2 regions of the Paenibacillus sp. J22P90 genome follow, and region 1 is predicted to be linked to the other one. Evidence: riboswitches for the same ligand, from Rfam matches in the RefSeq annotation. Region 1 holds a riboswitch; the other holds the start of a gene.
The links. A riboswitch is a leader RNA that binds a small molecule or an ion and turns the genes downstream of it on or off. The one in region 1 is predicted to bind cyclic di-GMP.
Positions count from the first base shown of each region.

Region 2: linked by a shared signal. The riboswitch ahead of AC58UX_RS07190 (hypothetical protein) and the one ahead of AC58UX_RS12220 (methyl-accepting chemotaxis protein) in region 1 are both predicted to bind cyclic di-GMP.

Region 1 is NZ_JCAUAY010000003.1:425,671-429,461, forward strand. It holds gene AC58UX_RS12215 (bile acid:sodium symporter family protein) at 1-459, shown strand, start outside; gene AC58UX_RS12220 (methyl-accepting chemotaxis protein) at 463-1,992, opposite strand; cyclic di-GMP riboswitch class I at 2,073-2,164, opposite strand; gene AC58UX_RS12225 (SdpI family protein) at 2,373-3,011, opposite strand; gene AC58UX_RS12230 (autorepressor SdpR family transcription factor) at 3,008-3,286, opposite strand; gene AC58UX_RS12235 (MFS transporter) at 3,456-3,791, shown strand, end outside.
Region 2 is NZ_JCAUAY010000002.1:526,233-530,023, forward strand. It holds gene AC58UX_RS07170 (THUMP domain-containing class I SAM-dependent RNA methyltransferase) at 1-96, shown strand, start outside; gene AC58UX_RS07175 (hypothetical protein) at 179-310, opposite strand; gene gloA2 (SMU1112c/YaeR family gloxylase I-like metalloprotein) at 310-705, opposite strand; gene AC58UX_RS07185 (exopolyphosphatase) at 776-1,690, opposite strand; gene AC58UX_RS07190 (hypothetical protein) at 1,814-2,119, opposite strand; cyclic di-GMP riboswitch class I at 2,228-2,321, opposite strand; gene AC58UX_RS07195 (MDR family MFS transporter) at 2,437-3,660, opposite strand.

The DNA of each region.
Region 1 (3,791 bases):
GGGATGGGGCTGAATCAATGGACGCGAGGAAAAATTAAGGAGCAATGGGGCGGCCGTTTAGGGCCTTTTTCTAAAATTTTCATGGGCATCGTCGTTGCCATTAATAGCTCCGTCATTGCGCCCTATTTGCGTGATTTCAACGCTAAATTGTTGGGATTAGCCGCTTTTGTGCTCATCGTAGCCTCGCTGGGCTACATGCTCGGTTGGCTCGTTGCGAGATTGTTCCGCTGGGAACAAGATGTCGTGGTTGCCCTTACTTTTAACAGTGGTATGCGCAATATTAGTGCGGGCGCGGTACTAGCCGTAGCTTATTTCCCGCCGCCCGTGGCGATTCCAGTCGTGCTTGGCATGCTGTTTCAGCAGTCGCTCGCATCCCTCTTTGGCTTTCTGCTTAATCGGAAATATGCGTTGAAAAGTGACACGCCAAGCTTAACTGTTAATGGTGTTAAACAAATGTAACTGCTATGTTTGGGAGAATGATTGCTCAGTCGTCTTCATAATGTCATTCAATTTATCACTTAGCGCACCTAATAAATCCGCTAACTGCGACGTTTTGCAAATGAGCTGATCCTGCTGATCAGTCCGCTTGCTGACGGATTTCACGTTCTTCGCCAGCTGTGTAGAAAGGTGCGAAATTTCCTCCATCGTCACGCTGAATTGCTGTGTGCTTGCGGAAACCTGCTGGGATGCTCCGTTAATATCTCGCATTTGTACGGCAATAGAATGAACAGCTTTGGCTATATGTTCAAAAGCATGCCCTGCTGCAACAACAGCGTCATTTCCGTGCTCGAAGGTCACAATAACCCGATCCATAGAAGCGATGGATGCCTCATTATTCGATTGCACATCTTGAATGAGATCAGCGATCTGTTTGGCAGAGGAACTCGTCTGCTCGGCAAGCTTCCGGACTTCACTGGCTACGACGGTGAAGCCTTTGCCATGCTCTCCAGCACGCGCAGCCTCAATGGCAGCATTCAGCGCCAGCAGGTTCGTACGTGAAGCGATATCTGTAATCAAGTTAACGATTTGGTTAATTTCTTCCGAGCGTTCGCCAAGTACTTTCACCTTTTCGGCAGTCGTATGTATCGTGTTATTCATCGATTGCATTTGGTGGACAGCCAATTGGATCAGTTGATTCCCTCTTTCCGCTTCCTGCGCGGCTTGGTTAGAAATTTCGGATACATTGGACGAATTCTCTGCGATGAGTGATGTATCTTTTAACATTTCAGTTACAGCCGTTCTGCTCACTTCTACCCCTTGCTCTTGATGGATTGCCGCTTGCTCAACTTTTTGCATCGTTTGAACGACTTCAGATGTTAAGCGATTCAATTCGGAGGATTGCACCGAAAGTCCATTGGAATTCATCCTTACTTCCTGCGAAGTATCAAAAAGTCGACCGATGATGTCTTTCACGGTTTGCTGCATTTTATCGTTTTGAGCGGATTCGAAGGCTTTAGTTGCCATTCGGCCTGAGACGATTTGGTAAATGACTGCTCCAATAAAGAGAATCACGAACACTAAGTGAATGGTAACCATTGAAAACGCATACACTTTTGCCCCATATACCAGTTCTGGAAAGAAGAGATAGCCTAACAGATGCTGTGCGGCAAATAACACGGTGCTGAACAAGAGTAGTTTAATGTTGTCATAATACATCAGAATGGCCAACACCATGAAAATTGAAAAATGGTACTCAACCATACCTTGCCCCCCAGCAATAATGGAGAAGCTGCAAAAAGTGAGTGATAATGTATGTAGGAATGGCAGCCAAGCATGATCTTTGTGGAACATGTAGACAATGAAACTGAGACTAACAAGGGCAATAGGCAACCAAAATAACCATTGAAACAGGAACGATGATGTGGGAGAAGATGCTGTCAGTGCGTCATGATGCATGGATCCATGTGTAAAGCTTGATAGGCCATGTACGAGTAAAGCCAAGATCAGTGTTCCGATAACGATGAATTGCATGACACGTTTTTTTGCTCTCATGACAAGCTTCCCCCTAGAAAATGGTTGTTGATTTGTTACACAAAAAAAGACCACCCCGAATTAAGGATGATCCCTTCAAACTCGGCAACCTGTCAACCGTAGCATACAAATAGGTATGCGTTAGGCCATGGCTTTGCGTCTCATTGTTTCCAATGATTTGCCCTTTTCTATTAGGTTCGTTTTTCCAATAAAAACCTTACATCAATCACTCTCTGTTACTTTAGTCACATTACTTAAGTCACATATCCTATTGCTTATTATAGGTAGCAAACAAATTTGTGTACATAGCGATATTTGTAAAATTTTGTCGATTGTCAAAAATTTTGACCGCAATGAAAAAGACCACTCAGCGAATCGCTGGCAGTCTATAAATAACCTTTTTACTTTGAAAGACGGGTAAAGATCACATAGGAATACAGAACAGGTATTAAGGAACTGATGAGTATTGCCGCTATAAAGATGATGATGGCGATTGAGGGCATTACAAATGCAGCAATAAACGAAATCACTCCGCCCACCATCATCAGCGGACCGCCCAAACGATGTGTTTTTCTCCAAATTTCTTCATTGGCGAGCGTCCATGGTGTCCGTATGCCAAACGTATAGTTGGGCTTCACTTGCGTTAAAAAATTGCCCATCACGGTAAACAGCGCGCCTATCAAGATCATGGTGATTTTCTGGAAATCAAGGCTATACCCTAAGTTAAAGAAAATGATCGCCCAACCTACGACAGCTAAAAGGATGCTAACCCCGAACCGCGTCACCTCAAATGCCGCAGGAAATTTCTCGTAATTCGCTTTCTTTGGATCAACATTTCTCAATACCCGCATGAATAGCGGCAGCAAACCCAGCAGCACCAGCATGAGAAGCGACATTTCTTTGCTCATCGTACCGTTCACTTCATTATTCAGGTCAAAGTGGCTCGCCATCGTATCCGGAAGACGACTGTACAACACTAAGCCACCTATCGCTGGGGAAAGGCTAACCACATATAATAAAATCTCCTTCCATTTTTTCATGATTGTTCCTCCTCATCTTTTTTGTTAAGTATGTTAAACATCCATCCGATGACGTCTTCAACAACTGTGGTGTGCAAGGTATACATGATATGTTGCCCCTGACGTTCATCAAGTACAAGTCCCGCCTGTTTAAGCAGGTTCAAATGGTGCGAAATGCTTGGCTTACTAATCTTAAAATGATCAGCAATATCACCAGCATTCATACTCTTTTCTCGCAGCAGCTGTAAAATTTCACGACGAGTTGGGTCCGCTAGCGCTTTAAATGCCTCATTCAAATGGGTTTCCTCCTTATTTAGATATTTATCTAAATATATAATAAATTGTACGTTCTATTTTGCAACCTGTCAATTGGCAAGTGCCCTAATTCGTTTTGGCTATTAGACGATGTAGGTTTATAATAGAAAAATCATACTCATATCTCGCCTTTAGTCAGGATGAATCCACATGAACGATAAAATTGTAATGCCCGTTTGGACAATAGGCTTATTCATTGTTGTCATGAATACGACGATGTTCAACGTCTCGATTCCAAGTATTATTCAAGATCTCAGTATAACGGCCGATCTCGGATCATGGGTCATCTCCAGCTATTCCATTGGCTATGCTTTATCAACCGTCCTATACAGTAGACTTTCCGACGTGCTCCCGATTCGCAAGCTCCTAGCCGTGGGGCTTATTGTGCTTGGGCTTTCCTCTGTATTTGGACTATTCGCGCACGAATTCCATACCTTGCTGGCGGCTCGTATTCTACAGTCCGCAGGCGCAGGTGTAATGGCCGGC
Region 2 (3,791 bases), on a different contig from region 1:
ATGAACCGCCGCGCCGATAAGAAGCGCAAGTTATTTAACGGTCGGATCGAATGTAATTTGTTCCAATATCTCGGACCTCTGCCTCCGCGCAGGTAATCCGTAATTACAATAAATCCCTCACAAGTTCACTCACCTCCCTGCTGTTTATCAGCAGTAGGAGAGTGCGCTTGGAGGGATTTTATTTTACCCAAATGACATAAATCAACAGCACCCACAAGGGAATGGACAAGAGAATGCTCCAGAGGCACCCTTTGGCCATCGCTAATTTGGGTTCCTCATCTGTCCGCTGGAAACGCCCATTACTCCCCATTACTCCACAATCTCCACTAGCTCCAACGGCAGTCCATCCGGATCGGCGAAAAACGTGTAACGATTACCCGTAATGGGATCGATTCGCACAGGTTCAACCGTGATTCCCTTACTTTCTAGTTCTTGTACACTTTGGTCCATATCCGCAACAACGAAGGCTAAATGTCGTAATCCCCGCGCTTCCGGCTGATTGACCCGTAAAGGCGGGTTCGGAAATGAAAATAATTCAATCTCTTGTGCCGTGTTCCCAATGCGTAAATCCAATTTATACGAATCTCTTTCGGCGCGATATGTTTCCTGAATGAAGGTGAGTCCGAGTAACTCCACATAGAAATGCTTAGAAATTTCGTAATTCGAACTAATAATCGCAACATGATGAATTTGCTTTAATTCCATTCTGTGACACCTCCTTACAAAGAAAAACCGCATGCTGGGCTGCACCCATCCTGCGGCTTATCTATCTATTCTAACCTGCTGCTTGCATCGTTTCAACAATTTTACTCAAAATCTCATCCGCCTGCTCATAAGCCACCTGGCATGTTCCTGCAGCCTGATGACCGCCTCCGCCATGTTGAAGCATCAGATCACCAATGTTCGTCTGTGCGGTACGATTAATTATGCTGTGACCGCATGCGAATACGCAGTTTTGTTTATTTCGGCCATCTACGATCCAAATGGATGTGTTTTGCTCCGGATAAAGTGCATAAACCATGAAACGATTGCCTGGATAAATGGTTTCCACATCGCGAAGATCCGTAATAATCACATTACCTTCCACCCGCGTGTACGTTTGCAGCATATCCCGATAGAGCGCGTCCAACTCAAAGTATCGACTAACACGCTCCTTCACGTCCGGAAGCTCCATAATTTCACTAACGGATTTCGTTGCACAATGCTCAACCAGATCCTCCATCAACTGATAGTTGCTGATGCGGTAATCCCGATAACGCCCTAACCCAGTACGAGCATCCATAATAAAAGAAAGCAAATCCCAGCCGCTCGGATTCAAAATATCCTCTTTGCTAAACTGCGCGGAATCCGCTTTGTCTACGCCTTGCATAATATCATCGATATCGCCGAAGGTTTCTTTTCCGCCATAGTAATCATACACAACTCTCGCTGCGCTTGGAGCGATCCGCGTTTCCCCCTTAAATTCGACGGCTTCCCCCATCCGTGTGAGCTCACTGGAGTGATGATCAAACCATAGCCCACACCCCGGTACATAAGGGACATTCGCCAAAATATCGTTCTCAGAGACCTCGATCAGCCCGTCCTGCATATCTTTGGGATGGACAAATTTCATTTCATCCACCATGTTTAATTGTTTGAAGAGCATTGCACATACTAAACCATCGAAATCGGAACGTGTGATCAATCTCATATGCTATGCATCTCCCTCGACATAGTCCCTAAGAACTACTAATTGTAAGTATTATATCAGCTAGTGTCGATTCGTGACAACGAGAAAATCTCTAACTTTTGTGCGAAAAAAAGAGCGATTCACCTAGATAGGTTGAACCGCTCTCAATTTGGATGAAAGACATTGGAAAAGTCTTGTGACGAAGCCTTCGATTTGCGCCATTGGGGGCATTTTCACAGAAAGCTTAACTTCACCTTTCCAGTAAAAAATGAGAATGCTATTGTTTCTTCCGTGAAACATTTCGACATCCCAACAAGCTTCGTTGAGCGCATATTCTTCACGGTTGATCATGAGCTTAGGTCCATCCATCGATGGCACCAAACGCGCAACATGGTTACCGCATAACGATGTTGCCTTCTGTTCCTCATGTAATTGATTGTCCGATTTCATGCCGCTAGGGCCTCCTTAGTGCAAATTGTTCATTTTTTTCGCTATGACAGAGAAAAACCCCCACCGTAGTGAACCGACTAGAGGGGTTCTAAAGTGAATTCCCAATCGTTCGGCGGCTGGCTGGCTGCTTGTCCTGTGCAGGAGAAGTAAAGCCCCTGTAGCTTTGCGTCGCTGGCTTTCGCCAGTTTTGCCTTTGTCGTGAGTACTTGCAAAATCTGTGAAGTTGAGTCTACTAAATCATGACTTCCTATACTTCAAGGATAAGGGATGATGATTTGAAATCGAATAGTGCGGAGGAACTATTTTTACGAAATTCATCAAAAAGTTTGCATTTTCGACGATATTTTCACGTTTTTTTGACGTTTTGTGCCTCTCCAATAGAAAATTGATCCAACCAACGATAAAACTGCAATGATCATAAATAGTGTTTGACCACCGTAGGATACGAGTAAAAAGCCGCCAATCCAAGGTCCCATAAAATGGCCGATGTTCGTTAACGTTTGAGCACCGTAATAGGTTCCACGCATATGCTCAGGCGCCAGCTTATCAATCAGCATGTTAGCCGCAGGATAATTCAAAATTTCACCGAACGTGAAGATCGCCATCGAGACGATGAGCCAAGCTAACGAATGTGACAAAGCGAAGCCGAAATCACCAATCGCAAACATCAAGTTTCCAACGACGATGGCTGTTAAAGGTGAATACTTTTCCGCCCATCTCCCAAGGGGGATCTGCATCGCGATGACGACAATGGCATTGGCGCTCATGAGGATCGCAAACATTTTGACCCCATCTGCAAAATCCCTCTGAAGGTACTGTGACAACGTCACCATAACCTGAGAATAACCGATCGCTCCGATAATGCCACCGATAATGTATAAACGGAAGGTCATATCCTTACGAATAACATCCCACGCCGAGCGGAAAGTAATAATGGATTTCTTTTCGCCTTCGATTTTTTTAATGCCGAACTTAATGAGAAGTGCGTAAAGTGTGATCCCATAGATCAAATAGATAATCCCTGTAAGCAAAAAGGGCAAGGCTCCGTTCATTGTCGCAAAGAATGCGCCCAGTAGAGGACCTACGGCCACACCGACGTTAATCGCCATGTAGCGGAGTGAGAATACTTGCCTCCTTTTGGCCGGCTCCGTTAAATCTGCCATTAGCGCTTGCGATACAGGCTCATAGAATGAGCGGCATAGCCCATTAAGCATATTGAGCAGCATAAACAGGACAGGTAGTTTTACAACACCGAAGCCTAAGAAAACGAACCCCCATCCAAAGAGAGCAGCGAGCATGATCACTCGTCTTCCAAATCGGTCTGACAGCGTGCCGCCAACAAATCCGCCGAACGTTCCGGCTAAAGCGCCCATTCCAATCACGATACCAATGAGTCCGGGGCTCATATCAGAGTGCTTGGCCAAATAAATGGCTAGGAACGGTAAACTCATTGAGGAGGCAGCTCGAGCCATCACAGTACCTAAGATTAGCGTATGTACAATGGGATGATAGGATTGAAGAAAATGACGCATACGATTCATTAGATGTTGACTCCTCTCGCCGACAAATAAATTACCCATGGTTAATAAAAAACACTGAATTCCAATTATACACGAAAATAGGGAACTGTGTCGTAATTTCGAACTGGGATTTTTACCTTGTCACCTTCCTT